Regions from separate parts of the Bradyrhizobium sp. USDA 4454 genome, predicted to be linked through region 4. Evidence: predicted binding sites of a transcription regulator. Region 4 holds the regulator's gene; each other region holds the start of a gene.

Region 1 (4,211 bases), 340 kb from region 4:
CAAACATGCTGGCCGACGCCAGCAAAACATTCCTGATTTTCAAAGTCCCAGTCCCATTTTCTTGTTGTCCCCTCAAACATTGAAGGGAGCGTCACGGCAGTGTCGCGTGACGATCACGTGTTTTTACATGGAAACCTTGGAAGTTGTGTATCCATGAAACCACAATGCACGGAAAACGAGTGCATGAGGTGCGCACGTACCAGTAAGGGAGTTGGCGCGAGGCTGGCCGCTGTTTCCATACGGAGGCACGGCAGGGCCCGCCCGGACGTTGTAGCCGATCACGCCGCCGATGAAGCCGCCGCCGATGGTGTAGCTTTGCGTGCCGATCACGGCCGCATTGTTCGGGCGCTGAGATAGGTCTCGCTGCTGGTGCCCCAGCCGCCGCCCTGGGCGCCGAGATAGAAGCCGGTCTAGCTGGTCATGGGCGTGGCAACCGCCGGCTAAACAAAAGGCCGGCGCAGGGCCGGCCTTTCGCCTGGATCAAATCCGCGCGCGATCAGTAGCGCGCAACGACCGGGCCGCCCCACTTGTAGTTCACGCGGACGGTGACGAGGTCGACGTCCTGGCGGTCGCGGATGCTGCTGAACAGCGCGCCGGTCGGGGTGGTGAGGTTGTAGGTCTTGTCCTGCATGAACAGGTGGTCGTACTCGATGCCAGCGGTCCAGTTCGGCGCGAAGCCGACTTCGATGCCGGCGCCGATGGTGCCGCCCCAGCGGGTGTCGCTGGCGCTGCCGACGAGCAAGCCGGTCGGCGTGAAGTAGGTGTTGAAGCGGTTGTCGGTCAGCGCGGCGCCGCCCTTGGCGTAAAGCAGGACATTGTTGACGGCGTAGCCGATCTGGCCGGTGAAGAGGCCGAATGCGTCGATCTTGGTCTGGTTGGTGAACAGGCCCGGGAAGATCGCGCTGTTGTTGCTGCCCTTCAGGTCGGCCCAGTCGCCCTGCGCTTCGAGGCCGAACACCCAGGTGCCGGCCTGCCAGCGATAGCCAATCTGACCGCCGGCGACGCCGCCGGTCGCATCATGGCAGCCATCCGATCCGATGAAGATGCCGGCGGGGACCTGGTCCCAGCAATTGTGGCTCGAGCCCCAGCCGCCGTTGGCGCCGATGTAGAAGCCGCTCCAGTCATAGACGGCAGCGATCACCGGCGGCGCCTTGGTGTAGGGGCGTGCCGCCAGATCGGCAGCCGCGGCCGGCGCAGCAAACGCAACCAGAGCAACCGTCCCGAGCAAAAACTTCTTCATTGCAAAACTCCCCGGCTTCCCGATCGGCTTCCAAATGGGTCCCAAAGCCGACCTCAGACGCGAGCGCCCGTCTGATGGCTGACAGCTATACGCCGATTCAACCGGAAAGGCCGTCTCCCAAAAGTCACACTCGCGGAAGAAGTGCGGCGAGAATAAGATGCTGATCTATTTATTGATTTTCTAACGTCGTGGCGCAGCCTGGCGGCTGAAAGCCAAATCGACTGCCGCATCCTTGCCTCGGCCCGCATCTACGGTTGGTTGTAGCGAACAAAACTGGAACATTTCCGGCCGGGATGCTATATCTGATTATCGTGGATAACCGCGCGAGGGCGAAGGCGCCAAGCCGCCACCGGCGTATAGGGTCATCCACGACGCCTGCAATGTAAGTGGCGAAGGTTGAGAGTGGTGGCCGATGTCCGGACGCCCGGTTTTTGAGTGGAGATGATGCGATGGCAGGAAGCGTGAACAAGGTGATCCTGGTTGGAAACCTCGGCAAGGATCCGGAGATCCGGCGGACCCAGGACGGTCGTCCGATCGCCAATCTGTCGATCGCCACCTCGGAAACCTGGCGCGACAAGGGCACCGGCGAGCGCAAGGAAAAGACCGAGTGGCACCGCGTCGTGATCTTCAACGAGGGCCTCTGCAAGGTCGCCGAGCAGTACCTGAAGAAGGGCGCCAAGGTGTACATCGAGGGCCAGTTGCAGACCCGCAAATGGACCGACCAGAGCGGCGTCGAGAAGTACTCGACCGAAGTCGTGCTGCAGGGCTTCAACTCCAACCTCACCATGCTCGACGGGCGGGGCGGCGGCGGAAGCAGCTTCTCCGATGATGGCGGCAGCGATTTCGGCTCGTCCGGCCCGGTCGGCTCGGCGCCGCGCCGCGCAGTCGCCGCCGGCGGCGGCAGCCGCAACAGCGACATGGACGACGACATCCCGTTCTGAGCATGCGCGGGCATTGCGTCGGCTGCCGTTCCGTGAAGATCACTTGCCGGGACGGCGGTCCGATGTGCCGCGGCAATTTCCTCATGTGAATTATGAGGATAACTCTCTAACACCCTAGGACATTGTACCCGGCTGATGGCGGTCAGCGCGGGTTCTTGGCGTCACCGCCGCACGGCGTCACACGTCCGCAGCCACAAATACACGATGATCGGGATTTTCTTCGGCGCGCTGGTCATTGCCCGGCCGTTCACGTTCATGCCGGGGCGGATCATGCATGCGGTGGTATTCGGCCAATGACGGGATGTACGAATAGCGAATGGGGAGTGGCGAAGGGGGGTTCTCCGCTCGCTGTTCGCTACTCGCCATTCGCTTCTCGACCAAGCGGCCGTGGTCTCGCCGACCCACCCGTAAGTGCATGAAAGAACGAAGGGAAAAACGGCTTGCCGGAGCCGTGGAAGGGTGGTTATCAGGCCCCCGATGGGCTATATGATTCCCCAGTAAAACTGACCGGATTTCCCCTTTGTCCGACAACGACGACCACAAGCCCGGCGAGCCGCCGGGGCCCTCAGATATTCGTCCCGTTTCCATTCTCGACGAGATGAAGAAGTCCTACCTCGATTACGCCATGAGCGTGATCGTGTCGCGTGCGCTGCCCGATGCACGCGACGGGCTCAAGCCGGTGCACCGGCGCATCCTCTACTCGATGCACGAGCAGGGACACACCCCGGACAAGAAATACGTCAAGTCCGCGCGCGTGGTCGGCGACGTCATCGGTAAATATCACCCGCACGGCGACCAGTCGATTTACGACGCGATGGTCCGCATGGCGCAGGATTTCTCCCTGCGCGTGCCGCTGATCGACGGCCAGGGCAATTTCGGCTCGATCGACGGCGATCCGCCGGCGGCCTATCGATACACCGAAGCGCGGCTGACGCGGGCGGCATTGGCCGTCCTCGCCGACATCGACATGGAAACCGTCGATTTCCAGCCGAACTACGACAACTCCGAGAAAGAGCCGTCGGTTCTGCCGGCCCGGTTCCCGAACCTCCTGGTCAATGGCGCCGGCGGCATCGCGGTCGGCATGGCGACCAACATCCCGCCGCACAATCTCGGCGAGGTGGTCGACGCCTGCGTGGCGCTGATCGACAATCCGGCGCTCACGATCGACGAACTGATCGGGATCATTCCCGGACCTGATTTCCCGACCGGCGGCGTCATCCTGGGTCGCCAGGGCATCCGCTCGGCCTATCATCTCGGCCGCGGCTCGATCGTGATGCGCGGCAAGGTGACGATCGACACCATCCGCAAGGACCGCGAAGCGATCATCATCTCCGAAATTCCCTATCAGGTGAACAAGGCGACGATGGTCGAGCGCATCGCCGAGCTCGTGAAAGAGAAGAAGATCGAGGGCATCGGCGACCTGCGCGACGAGTCCGACCGCGACGGCTATCGCGTCGTCATCGAGCTGAAGCGCGAAGCGGTGCCCGACGTGGTGCTCAATCAGCTCTACCGCTTCACGCCGCTGCAGACCAATTTCCCCGCCAACATGCTGGCGCTGGATTCCGGCCGTCCGCAGACGATGAATCTGAAGGACCTGCTCAACATCTTCATCGCGTTCCGCGAGCAGGTGGTGACAAGGCGGACCAAGTTCCTGCTCGGCAAGGCCCGCGACCGCGCCCATATCCTGGTCGGCCTTGCGATCGCGGTCGCCAATATCGACGAGATCATCCGTGTCATCCGCACCTCGCCCGATCCGAACACCGCGCGCGAGGCCCTGATGTCGCGCGACTGGCCGGCGCGCGACGTCGAGGCGATGATCACGCTGATCGACGATCCCCGGCATCGCATCAACGAGGACGGCACGCTGCGGTTGTCGATGGAGCAGGCCAGGGCGATCCTCGATCTCCGGCTGCAACGCTTGACTGCGCTCGGGCGCGACGAGATTTCCGAAGAGCTCGACAAGCTCGCGGCCGAGATCGCCGACTATCTCGACATCCTGCGGTCGCGTGCCCGCGTGCAGGGCATCGTCA
Region 2 (4,211 bases), 3.4 Mb from region 4:
CAGCGCGTCGTCGGCGGCGACGAGCTTCGCCACCGCATCGCCGGTCCAGCGGATGGTGCCGTCGGAGGTCAGCACGAACTGCTCGTCGGGGGCGGCGCCCAGTTTCTCGGCCCGCGCATCGATCTCGCGCGCCAGCACCTGCTGGGCGGCGGCTTGCAGCGCCTTGGCGTCGCTGCCGGCCTCGGCCGCATCGGGTGCGAAGGTGAAACCATCGAGCCGGCCAATCGCATGGCCTTCCACGATCACTTCACCGGTCTTGCCAATTTCCGTATTCAAAACTGAGTTCTCCCGCAGGCGGCGCATCAATACACTGGTCCGCCTGTCAACGAAACGCTCCGTGAGCCGTTCATGCAGCGCATCGGATAATTTATTTTCGAGGTCGCGCGTGATCCCCTGCCAGTGGTCCGGGTCGTAGAGCCAGTCGGGCCGGTTGGCAACAAAGGTCCAGGTCCGGATCTGCGCGATCCGGCCCGATAGCGTGTCGATATCGCCGTCGGTCCGGTTGGCCTGGTCGACCTGGGCGGCAAACCATGCGTCAGGGATACGCCCCTTTTGCATCAGGAAGCCATACAGCGTGGTCACGAGTTCGGCATGGGCGGCCGGCGACAGCTTTCGGTAGTCCGGAACCTGGCAGGCCTCCCACAGCCGCTCCACCGCCTTGGGCCCATGCGCCCATTCGCGCACCTCGGCGTCGCGTGCGACATGTTCGAGCACGCGCAAATCCTCGGCAACCGGGGCCCGCGTCAGTGCCTCATGATTAGGCGTCAGCGCCAAGGACACCTGCAACGCGCCGAGCGAGGAGAAATCCAGCCTGGCGTTGCGCCATTGCAGCATCTTGACGCTGTCGAAGGTGTGGTTCTGCAACGCGTTGACGAGCTCCGGCTCGAACGGCGCGCAGCGTCCCGTCGTACCAAATGTGCCGTTGCGGGTGGCACGGCCGGCGCGGCCGGCGATCTGCGCGAACTCGGCCGGCGTCAGCCGGCGGAATTGATAGCCGTCATATTTGCGGTCGGAGGCGAAGGCGACGTGATCGACGTCGAGATTGAGCCCCATGCCGACCGCGTCGGTCGCGACGAGATAATCGACATCGCCGTTCTGGAACATCGCGACCTGCGCATTGCGCGTGCGTGGGCTAAGCGAGCCCAGCACCACGGCAGCGCCGCCATGCTGGCGGCGGATCAATTCGGCGATCGCGTACACTTCATCCGCCGAGAACGCGACGATCGCCGTGCGGCGCGGCTGCCGCGTGATCTTGCGGTCGCCGGCAAATTCGAGTTGCGACAGCCTGGGCCGCGTGACGATCGAGGCGCCCGGCAGCAGCCGCTCGATCATCGGCCGCATCGTCGCCGCACCCAATAGCAGCGTCTCGTCGCGGCCGCGGCGATTGAGGATGCGATCGGTGAACACATGCCCGCGCTCGAGATCGGCGGCGATCTGGATCTCGTCGACCGCGAGGAAGGACACGTCGAGATCGCGCGGCATCGCCTCCACGGTCGAGACCCAGAAGCGCGGCGCCTTCGGCTTGATCTTCTCCTCGCCGGTGACCAGCGCGACATTGTCGACGCCGGCGCGATCGACGATCTTGTTGTAGACCTCGCGCGCGAGCAGCCGCAGCGGTAGCCCGATCAGCCCTGACGAATGCGCCAGCATGCGCTCGATCGCCAGATGCGTCTTGCCGGTGTTGGTCGGCCCCAGCACCGCAGTGACACCAGCACCGGGCACGCGGTCATTTCCGAACGAAGTTGAGAAAACCATTTTTTGCAGTGTTTCTTGAAGTGTTGGGTGCTCTCTATTCCGTCATCCTGAGGAGCGCGTTAGCGCGTCTCGAAGGATGCACGGCCGAGATCGATCCATTTGCGGCGATCTTGACGAGACAGCGGGGCTGTCGCCCTTCGAGACGCCTGCTGCGCAGGCTCCTCAGGGTGACGGTTTGGCAGTGTGTTTGGCACCCGCAGAGTGTTTCGCAAAATCTGTCTCACAATGCGACGCTAGCTGCGCCCGGCTTAAGCTTCGGAACGAGTTGAGAACAAATCGCGGCCGAATCGCTGACTCCATTCCGGGCCTGAAACGTTCACCGCAACATCTCGGGTAGACCCCACGGCGGCGGCACTAGATCAAGTTCGAGAGGGCTCCACAAGCAGGGGATATGCGGACTGAATTCCTTAAGTTCCAGAGCTGGCCGAGTCGAATCAGAAGCGGGCAAGAGTCAACTGGATTCCGGTGACGTTTATTGCATGGCTTGCGCACCAACTGCCCCGTCATTCCGGGGCACGCGCAGCGTGAACCCGGAATCTCGAGATTCCGGGTTCGATGCTTCCGCATCGCCCCGGAATGACGAAGCAGGCTACTGCGTCTTCGCCACGCGCGGCGGCGCGGCTGTGGTGACGAACGACGTCGCTTCCAGCATGGCCATGCCGAGCGGGGTCGGGATCGTCATGCGGAACGGCACCAAAAGGCGGGTGCCGGCGATCGGCACGAAGGCGACCTCGATGTTGCGCTGGGCGGCGAGATATTTGATCACGGGGCGATCCGGGATGTAGCCCGAGATCGGCACGAAATAGAGCGCGCAGACCAGCGCCGGGCCGTGATAGCCGCGCTCGGCCTTGACCATCTCGACCCGCTTGAAATCGAGCTTGAGGTCGTAGCGCATGCGGCCGTCGAACACGCCGGCGCCGGTGCGGCAGACATCCGGGCTCATCAATTCGGCATTGCCGGGCGCGCGCAGGAACGCGCCGGTCATCGGATCGAATACGTTCTTCTTCTGCGCCTCGGTCACCGGCAGGCGATCGGCATCGACCGGCGGCTCCGGCTCGATCGCGGATTCCTTGATGCCGCCGCCCGCGAGCACCATCCGGATCGTCTCCGACTTCTTCGAGGTGGTGGTGGTCGCGGTGTAGGAGGACGCCGCCAGCGTCCCGTTGACGACCCGGCCCTGCGAGGCGCCCGAGCCGGTGCCGCCGGAAAACGCCTTCAACAGCCCCGCGGTGCCGCCTTGGGCGGTGGCCGAGAAGGTGTCGTCGCCGATTTCGATGGTCCAGCTGCCCTTGCCGACCGGGATACCGGCCAAGGTCGCCTCATACTGCGCGTCGAGCCGACCCTGCGCGCTGGCGCGCTCGGCACAAAACAGCAAAACGGCACCGGCGCACAGGCCGAGGAGCCGGCCGAGCGGGGGCAAAATGGCAATGGCGGTCGTCACTTAACCTACCTGACGGTCCTGCTATCGGCGCTTGGTCTGTTGTCCACTTTCCAAAGCCACATCGGCCGGACAACACGCGCGTCTCTTATGGAACCAAGACTTGCAGCCGAATACGCCCTTTATATGGTTGCCATTTCAGCCGTTAAGTGGCTGGAACGGCTTATGAACCGGCATTCCCCGATACCGCCATGCGGCGATATAATCTTGACGCTTGGGTGATCCGCCTCTATACACCCGCGGTTCCTGGAAAATGGACGCGAATTCAAAACCCCCGCGCGGGCCGTGCGATTGCACGCCTGGCCAAGAGGCGGGGATGCAATAAGGATTTTGTAAGATGTCCCGGCGCTGCGAACTGACGGCCAAGGGCCCCCAGACGGGCCACAAGGTGAGCCACTCCAACATCAAGACCAAGCGGCGCTTCCTGCCGAACCTGGCCAACGTGACCTTCATCTCGGATGCGCTGGGCCGCAACGTGCGCCTGCGCGTCTCGACCAACGCGCTGAAGAGTGTCGACCACAATGGCGGCCTCGACGCCTACCTGCTCAAGGCCAAGGCCGACGTGCTCTCGCCCCGCGCCCTCGAACTGAAGCGCGCGATCGAGAAGAAGGTCGGCAAGCCGGCCCCGGTGAAGAAGGCGAGCTGAGCGAGACTGCGAGAGCGGAATTCGCGGGAAGAGTTTTGAAACGGCCGGGTCGATGACCCGGCCGTTTTTGTTTTGGGCTATCTCCCAGCGCATTAATGCGTCGGCGATATTCCTTTCAAAAAATCTCTCAAGCCTTCCATCGTCTGGCCCGTAGGCTCCACTATTGGCGAAATTCCCCAACGCTGAAAAATTGCCTCCTCAACTGGATTGGGATTCGCCATAAAAATGAAGCTTGGAGGTCGGTCTATTTTTGACCCAGCTGCTCGCCAAATCTTCGCAAGCCTGTGGAAGAGATACCTAACATTGATGTCGGAGAGGCTGTAGCCAATAAAAAGGACTGGATGCCGCAACACATCTGCCCTGAGCATCTGG
Region 3 (4,211 bases), 4.1 Mb from region 4:
GGCGGCGGGAGCTGCATCAGGATAGTCTGGCCCATCGAGGCGATCTCGATGCCTTCCTCCTGGAAGCGCCGCTTCATGCGGCGGTTGAACTCACGCTGCACCGACCAGCGGCCGCCGTCGGTGCAGCGGATCTGGCCGACGATGGTGACGACGGAGCCGTCGACCTTGTCGACGCCCCACAATTCGAGATCGCCGCGGATCAGCGCGCGATACGCCGTCTCCTGACGCATCTGCGCGACGATGTCCTTCAGCACCTCGCCGGCGCGGTCGGTGTCCTCCTTATACGAGACGTTGACGCTGACCGCCGCATTGCCGGCGCCGCGGCTGGCATTGGTGATCGTGGTGACCGCGCTGAACGGCACCACATGCACCGAGCCGTCGCCGGCGCGCAGCCGCATGGTGCGGATCGAGACGTTTTCGACCACGCCCGAGAGGCCCGACACCGTGACGGTGTCGCCGACCTGCACGGTATTCTCGATCAGGAGGAACAGCCCGGTGATGAGGTCCTGCACCAGCTTCTGCGAACCGAAGCCGATCGCGATGCCGACGATGCCGGCGCCGGCGAGCAGCGGCGCGACATTGACGCCGATCTCGCTGAGCGCGGTGAGGCCGACCACTGCGACGATCATGCAGAACAGCGCGGTGCGCAGCATCGGCTGGAAGGTACGCAAGCGCGCGGCGCGGGCGTAGTGCCCGTCGCGCGACAGCGCGTCGATCTGGCGATCCATCAGCGCGTTGGCGACTTCCCAGATCACGGCCGCGGCGAGCGCGGCAACCCCGATCGTCACCAGCGCCGAGATCAGGCGCGAGCCGATCTGGCCGCCATAGAACCAGACGATGGCATCGACGCCCCAGACCTCGAGCAGCGCGACGAAGCCAATGAAGGCGATCACCGCGGTCACCACCTTGCGCAGCAGCGGCAGATAGCGGTTGGCGCGGGTCTCCAGCCCGGGGAAGCGCTGCTTCAGGTCCGGGCTGATACGGAAGCCGCGGTCGATCAGGCTTAGCACCACCATGGTGGCGAGGCGGGTGACCAAGAGCACCACGACGGTGCCGACGAAATATTGCAGCAGCAGCGAATAGCCGTTGCGGATGTTGAGCGCCCACACCGCCCACAGCGCGAGGTCGAGCGCGATCGCCAGCACGTGCCAGAGCGCGGCGAGGCGATTGCGCATGCGCGCCGCAAGCCCGGTTCGATCGGCCGGCGCGCGGATGACGTCGGCGACCTGGCGCCGGCATTGCAGGATGATGACGACGATAAAGAGGTGCACGACCAGCATCACCAGCCGGATCAGCGCCGCATAGCCGCCGCGATGCAGCCCGAGCAGCAGCGCGACATTGGCAAAGGCGATGCCGGAGACGCCGACGGCGACGATGCGCCGCGCCCAGATCTCGATATAGGCCGCGGTCTCGGCACGGACCCGGAACAGGCCGAACGGCCCTGCCAGCGCGCGCACCGCGCAGATCAGCGCGCGGGAGAACGCATAGGCGTTGACGACCGCAAGGATCACCAGCCGCGTGGTCGGCTGATCGCCGATCTCGGTGCCGAGCAGCGCGGTAGCGATGCCGACGAACACGACGACCGGCAGCAATTCGAGCAGCAGGCGGCCGAGCACGAAGGGCAGCCGGACCAGCGACTGCCATGCCCGCGCCAGGCTGAGACGGCGCCGATGCAATTCCGGTTCCGGCGTGACATCGGTAACCGACGATGGCGGATCGACGCTCGCGAGCGTCTGCACCGGCACGCGCGCGGTCTGCGGCAGCCGCCGCTCCAGGAACGCCACCGGCCGCTTGATGAAGCGGAACACCACCCATTCGGCGACCAGCGCGCAACCGAACACCAGCGCCAGCTTCCAGGCGATATCGATCAGGAGGCCATAGGCGGCCGGATCATTGGCGGTGCGCACGAACCAGTAATAGAACGCCGAAAAATTCGTCAGGGTGCGCGCGACGTCGGCGACCTCGCGCGACATCTCGCCGACCTGCTCCGACACCATCAGCAAGAGCTGCGCGCCGAGACTGTCGGCGGTGAGCGGGATCGGCGATTGCTGCTCGGGCGCCGGCTCCGCGGCCGCCGGCTGGGCAGCAGCCTGCGGCGAAGCATTGGCGATGGCGCGTAGCGTGTTGATGATCTCGCCGCGCTTCTTGTCGTCCTGCAGCGTCTCGAGCGCGCGCTTGGCTTGCTCCGGCGTCAGATTGTCGCTGGCAATGGGTTGCGGCGGCGCCGGCTTTGCGCCCGGCTGCGCCAGCGCGGGAGAGACGAACAAAGTGAGGACGAGGAGGATCGCAAAACGAAATCTGTGCGACACGAGGGCCTCTTATTAAAAGTCATCGCGCCACGGCTGATCCCCGAAAGGAATCAGCTCTCGCGCTCGCGCCATGTCGGATGCTCCTTTTCGCCCCGATGATGTGTCGGAAGTTTGCCGCTGTGGCGGCCATGTCTTGGCATTTGCCGCAACACAAAAGTCACAAGCGTTGAGCGGCGTTTACGCATGCAACGCGCTCCCCCGCTGAGCCGGTCGATCGGCGCCACACGTCAGAGGTGAGCCGGCGGAATCTTTCGCTTGACGTAGGCGGCCGGCCATGATGTTCTTATTTTGTTCTTTTGGTTCCGATTGCGTTTTGAGGTGATCATGCACGACGTGTTCAGCGACGACGGCCCGGTCCGGCTCTTCATTCATGATGACGATGAGACGCCGCTGGAATTCGTGCGTAACCTGTTGCGCACGGTATTCGGCAAATCCCGGAAAGAAGCGATTGCCATCACCGCGCGAATCGAGGCCCAGGACGGGTTCGCATGCGGCCCCTATCCCGCGACGGTGGCCAAAGCACTGCTGGAGTCCGCCAAACAGCTGATCCGCAGCAATGGGCATCCATTGCTGATTACCGCGTCAGCCGCCGACGCGGCCCGGCCGTGCGATCTCTGTGGCGCGTTGGAGCCCGTGACGGACGTGTTTCTCATCCGCCGGACAGTCTGCCTGTGCGGCAACTGTCTGATCGCCGCGCGGGCAAGCTCGGAAAACCTGCCGAGCGAAGAGTTCAGATATGCCTTCATGGCGCTCGATTGGCATTTTGCCGGGACGCCGCGCAATCAGATCATGACCCGGTCGCGGCAATTTCCCGGTCACATGCGAGCGGACGTTCAGATCGCGATCGACAAGTTGTTCGACGCGCCGCTCCACTTCTTCGGCATTCATGAAGAACACCGCTATGAGACCCTCGCGATTGCCTCGCTGATGGAGAACAGCCGCAACGCACCGCCGATCGCGCCGCCGCAGTATCACGACGTCGACGTTGGCGAGCCCGAGTCGGTGAAATGCCTGACCAATGGCTTGTGGCTATGCAAAACCGAAGAGCTGCGCTACGCGGTGCTGCTCAGCTACCATCGTGATTATCAGACCGAACCGGGTTTGCGGATCGAGCTCGCGGTGCCCGCAGGCGCCGCCGGAAACGCCCTGGTGCAGCGCACCTTTGCGGAGCTGGAAGCTGCCGTGCATGCGGCGCGATCCTATCGCGGCAAGATCCTGTCGCTAGAAGATGCCGCCGACTATCGCGGCCGCGCGCGCGGCGTGACCGTGCATCGCCTGCCGACCGTCGCCCGCGATGACGTGATCCTGCCGGATCGGACGCTGCGGCTGCTCGACCGCAACGTGCTCGACTTCGTCGAAAGCCGCGACCGGCTGCGTGGGCTCGGCCAGTCGACCCGCAAGGGCATCCTGCTGTACGGCCCGCCCGGCACCGGCAAGACCCACACCGTCCGCTATCTCGCCACCAATCTGCCAAACCACACCACGCTGATCATCACCGCCGAGCAGGTCGGCCTGCTCGGCGCCTATATGAGCCTGGCGCGGCTGCTGCAGCCGACCATGGTCGTGATCGAGGATGTCGATCTGATCGCGCGCGACCGCGACGAGATGGGCGGGCCGTGCGAGGAATCCCTGCTTAACAAGCTGCTCAACGAGATGGACGGCCTGAAGGAGGATTGCGATATCCTGTTCGTGCTGACCACCAACCGTCCGGAGGAGCTGGAGGGCGCGCTGGCCGGCCGGCCCGGCCGCATCGACCAGGCGATCGAGGTGCCGCTGCCCGATGCGCCCGGCCGCGGCAAGCTGATCCGGCTCTACGGCCGCGGCCTGCCGCTCGAACCACCGGTCATCGATGCCGCGGTGCAGCGCACCGAAGGCGTCAGCGCCGCCTTCATCAAGGAGCTG
Region 4 (4,211 bases):
CACCCAGCCGCCGCAGCCGATGTCGGCGATGGACGGCTATGCGGTGTGCGCCGCCGATGCGGCTGACCTGAAGGCACGGCTGAAGGTGATCGGCGAAGTCGCCGCCGGCCGGCCGTTCGAGCGCACGGTCGGCGCAGGCGAAGCGGTGCGGATCTTCACCGGCGGGGTGATCCCTGACGGCGCCGACGCCGTCATCATCCAGGAAGACACCGCCGTCGACGGCGACCACATCACGATCACCGAGCCAGCCGCCGTTGGACGGCATATCCGCCCCGCGGGGGTCGACTTCCGCGAGGGCGACGTGCTCCTCTCGGCCGGCAGCCGCCTCTCCGACCGGGCGCTGTCGCTGGCCGCCGCCATGAACCATCCGGAACTCGCCGTCCGCCGCCGTCCGAAGGTCGCGGTGCTGGCGACCGGCGACGAGCTGGTGATGCCGGGCTCGCAGCCCGGACCCGGCCAGATCGTCTATTCCAACGGCTATGCGCTGCGGGCGCTGGCCCGCGACGAAGGCGCCGAGACCGTCGATCTCGGGGTCGCCGCCGATACGGTTGCGGCCACCACGGCGGGGATCCGCCGGGCCCGCGATACCGGCGCCGACATCCTGATCACCACCGGCGGCGCCTCGGTCGGCGACCACGACCTGGTCAAGCAGTCGCTGGAGGCCGAGGGCGTCGCGATGGCGTTCTGGCGGATCGCGATGCGGCCCGGCAAGCCGATGATGCACGGCCGGCTCGGGGCGATGCGGGTGATCGGCCTGCCCGGCAATCCGGTGTCGTCCTATGTCTGCGCCTTCCTGTTTCTGGTGCCGTTGATTCGGGCATTGAGCGGCCGAACAGCGATTCATCATCGCCGCGCGAGGGCCGTGCTCGGCCGCAACCTCGCCGCCAACGACCAGCGCGAGGACTATCTGCGCGCGCGTCTCGAGGCGCGCGACGACGGCACGCTGATCGCAACGCCCGTGATGCAGCAGGATTCCTCGCTGCTCGGGAATCTCGCTGCGGCACGGGCACTTCTCGTGCGTCCGCCGTTCGCGCCCGCGACTGCCACAGGCAGCGAGTGCGAGATCCTGATGCTGCCCGAATAGGATTTTCTCACCGCGCCGATCGGGCGCCGCCGGGCGCGTTCACCTGAAATTAAGTGGTTGCGGAACACATATCGAACATATAGTGTCCGTTCATGATTTGTTTCGAGTACTGGTGTCTACAATCGGGAGGCGGCCCGGGAGCGCTTGCAACAAGCACCAAGCTCCCCTGGTCAGGCCCGGCCTGCAGGCCCCACTGAAGAGTCTCGGAATCGAACGACGCTATCAACCGGGGGAATACTCGAGATGCTCACGCGCAAACAGTACGAACTTCTGCGTTTCATCAATGAACGTCTGAAAGAGGCCGGCGTCCCGCCCTCATTCGACGAGATGAAAGATGCGCTCGACCTGCGCTCGAAGTCCGGTATCCACCGCCTGATCACTGCGCTGGAGGAGCGTGGCTTCATCCGCCGCCTGCCCAACCGCGCCCGCGCCATCGAAGTCATCAAGCTGCCTGAGCTGTCGGCCGGGGGCGGCAACGGCCGCCGCGGCTTCACCCCGAGCGTCATCGAAGGCACCCTCGGCAAGCGCACTTCTACGCCGCCGGTCGCCGAGGATGACGGCAATCGTCCGGTCGCGGTCCCTGTGATGGGCCGGATCGCCGCCGGTACCCCGATCGAGGCGCTGCAGACCCGCAGCCACACCATCAGCGTACCGCCCGACATGCTCGGCTCCGGCGAGCATTATGCGCTGGAGGTGCGCGGCGACTCGATGGTCGATGCCGGCATCCTCGACGGCGATATGGCGCTGATCCAGCGCAACGACGTCGCCAATACCGGCGACATCGTGGTGGCGCTGATCGACGAGGAGGAAGCCACCCTGAAGCGCTTCCGCCGCCGCGGCGCATCGATCGCGCTGGAGCCCGCCAACACCGCCTATGAAGTGCGCATCCTGCCTCCGAACCGGGTCCGCATCCAGGGCAAGCTGATCGGGCTCTACCGCAAGTACTAAGCTGCAAATACTTGATTGCAAATACTTGCGGCGGCGAGGAACGAGCGTCACATCGGATCGTTCCTTGCAAGATAGCGCAGCATGCGGTCTGCCCGATGCGCTCCGATACCTCTCGCGCAGTGTCGCGTGTTTGTGATTGAGGCGGTCGCGGGCGAGTCGTACAATCGCCCAGAAACGAGCTGACACTCGTTCGCTATCGTCCACTCTGGTAGAGGCCCATGCCTCAAAGAGAGGCACGGGTCGCTACCTCCATTTGAGGAGCCATCCGATGTGTGACTATAGTCTGCACGCCGTGGCATCGCGCCCCGCCATTGTCGGAGAGACGCTGATCACCACGACCTTCCGCGGCACGTCGACCCGCGGCTTTGCGTCGGAGAACGATCCGACTGTCGCGGTCTGCATGCTGCCGGGCACCGAGCTCGCTTTCGCCGAGAACGTTCGCTATGACAGCCGCTGGATCTGGACCAAGACGCTGAACTATCGCGTCGGCGTGTTCAACGAAGTCGAGCCCGACGTGCCCGATCGTCATCATGACGCGGTCGAATTCCCCGACGGCAGCCACGTGTTGGTGACCCAGCTCGTCGAGGGACAACGCGTCAGCGTGCTGCAATTGCCGGCACTGCATCCGCCGGTCACGCAGAAGCCGAAGGTCGTGGAGCGGCGGCCCTCCGCATTTACGTCGCTGTTTTTGGGTTGAACGCATCGTCGCCGCCGGATGACCGAGCGGCGAGTGACCGAAAGGATTTCGAGCGACCCCGGACACCGGTTCCGGGGCGCGGCGGGAGATTTGCGTCGGCGGCCACCTTGGCGCATCATCGGGCGCAGAGGATGTGCGCTCACGGAAACCTGCTCGGTGGTCGATAAGGTCACATGGCAAAAGGCTGGACGCGTCACGGAGCCGGGCCGCTACATGTTCCGGTTCGGCTGGTTGACGGTGACGGCTGATGACCTGAAGGTCTGGGAGCAGTTTCCCGAGGCGTCCTTCACCCTCGTCAAGAAGCCCGACGCCGGCCCCGATTCCGACGAATACCATCTCGGCCTGTTCGAATTGCCGGCCAGCCCCTCGCCGGACCACGGCTAATCCTCCCCCTGCACATCGCTCTCCGCCGGCGTGGCGTCGACGGCCGGCCGTGGCGCGGCGGCGGGGGCGCGGAGCGTCGTCTCGGCATCGCCGTCGCCGGGAACCGCCGGCGACCACGGCCGGTCGATCCCGCCGGGCTTGACCGCATCGATGGCGTAGCCGTCACGGGTCCGCCGCAGCGCCAGCGCGCCGTGACGCCGCAACCGCTCGACGTCGACCACCGAGGCCGCGCAGCCATGCGGCGCCGGCCGGGCGGTGACGATCAGCGCCGCGCGCTCGCAATCATCCGCCAGCGCCTCCGGCCGGCTCGCCAGCGCAACGAAGGCATCGCCGGGCCCTTGCGTCACGCAGCCGCTCGGATCGCAGGAGACGCCCTCGCCGAGCGATGCATCGGTGGCCGCCCGCGCATCGGCGTCCGCCGCCAGCCACTCCTTCACCAAAAAGGCATCCTTGGCGCTATGCATCAGGTGCAACCGCCCGTCGCCGCCGCGGACCGCGACGTTGCGGCCATCGGCGGAAATCAGCACGTCCGGCTGCGGCACCCTGAGCGCCCAGATCGACGCCACGACCAACAGCACCGCGCCCGACCAGCGCAGCGGCGTGCGCAGCAGCCCGAGCAGGATGAGGCCCGCGCTGGCGGCGATCAGCGGCCCGATCCCGAACGCCGCCATCCGGCCGACCGCACCAGGCAGCGCGGCGACCCATTGCGTCACGAGGATCATCCAGTCGATGCCAAAGCCCATGATCGCCCAGAACACGCCGTCGAAGCCGAACGGCATGGCGACGAGTCCGAGCAGGCCGGCCGGCATCACGACCGCCGACACGACAGGCATTGCCGCGAGGTTCGCGAGCAGCCCGTACGGCGTCACGCGATGGAAATGGAACGCGGCGTAGGGCGTCGTCGCCAGCCCTGCCACAAGGGAAGCCAGCATCAGCATCGTGAGCTCACGCCCGCCCCACAGCGCAACCCGCGCGGTCGCCGAATGATCGGGCGAGGCCAGCAGGTTCGGCAGCCCGATCTGCACCAGCGCGACCAGCCCGAGCGTCGCCGCGAACGACATCTGGAAACTCGGATGCACCAGCGCCTCCGGCGCGATC

The links. Region 4 encodes LexA, which represses DNA repair genes until DNA is damaged. Its sites were predicted from a motif close to TGTTCNNNNTGTGTTCNG; they were not measured.
Region 1: the regulator LexA is predicted to act here: its motif matches at 1,504-1,521, upstream of ACVIW0_RS19735 (single-stranded DNA-binding protein).
Region 2: the regulator LexA is predicted to act here: its motif matches at 2,012-2,029, upstream of ACVIW0_RS02055 (helicase-related protein).
Region 3: the regulator LexA is predicted to act here: its motif matches at 2,588-2,605, upstream of ACVIW0_RS37020 (ATP-dependent Clp protease adaptor ClpS).

Annotation. Positions count from the first base shown of each region.
Region 1 is NZ_JBTRCN010000001.1:4,200,615-4,204,825, reverse strand. Features, by position in the region: gene ACVIW0_RS19745 (outer membrane protein) at 1-37, opposite strand, end outside; gene ACVIW0_RS19740 (outer membrane protein) at 497-1,240, opposite strand; gene ACVIW0_RS19735 (single-stranded DNA-binding protein) at 1,690-2,181, shown strand; gene ACVIW0_RS19730 (hypothetical protein) at 2,317-2,478, shown strand; gene gyrA (DNA gyrase subunit A) at 2,702-4,211, shown strand, end outside.
Region 2 is NZ_JBTRCN010000001.1:444,820-449,030, reverse strand. Features, by position in the region: gene ACVIW0_RS02055 (helicase-related protein) at 1-1,755, opposite strand, end outside; gene ACVIW0_RS02050 (DUF3108 domain-containing protein) at 2,345-3,175, opposite strand; gene rpmB (50S ribosomal protein L28) at 3,531-3,839, shown strand; gene ACVIW0_RS02040 (SIR2 family NAD-dependent protein deacylase) at 3,932-4,211, opposite strand, start outside.
Region 3 is NZ_JBTRCN010000001.1:7,953,042-7,957,252, forward strand. Features, by position in the region: gene ACVIW0_RS37015 (mechanosensitive ion channel family protein) at 1-2,309, opposite strand, end outside; gene ACVIW0_RS37020 (ATP-dependent Clp protease adaptor ClpS) at 2,634-4,211, shown strand, end outside.
Region 4 is NZ_JBTRCN010000001.1:3,859,172-3,863,382, reverse strand. Features, by position in the region: gene ACVIW0_RS18075 (molybdopterin molybdotransferase MoeA) at 1-1,084, shown strand, start outside; gene lexA (transcriptional repressor LexA) at 1,328-2,032, shown strand; gene ACVIW0_RS18065 (hypothetical protein) at 2,301-2,729, shown strand; gene ACVIW0_RS18060 (hypothetical protein) at 2,886-3,113, shown strand; gene ACVIW0_RS18055 (ComEC/Rec2 family competence protein) at 3,110-4,211, opposite strand, start outside.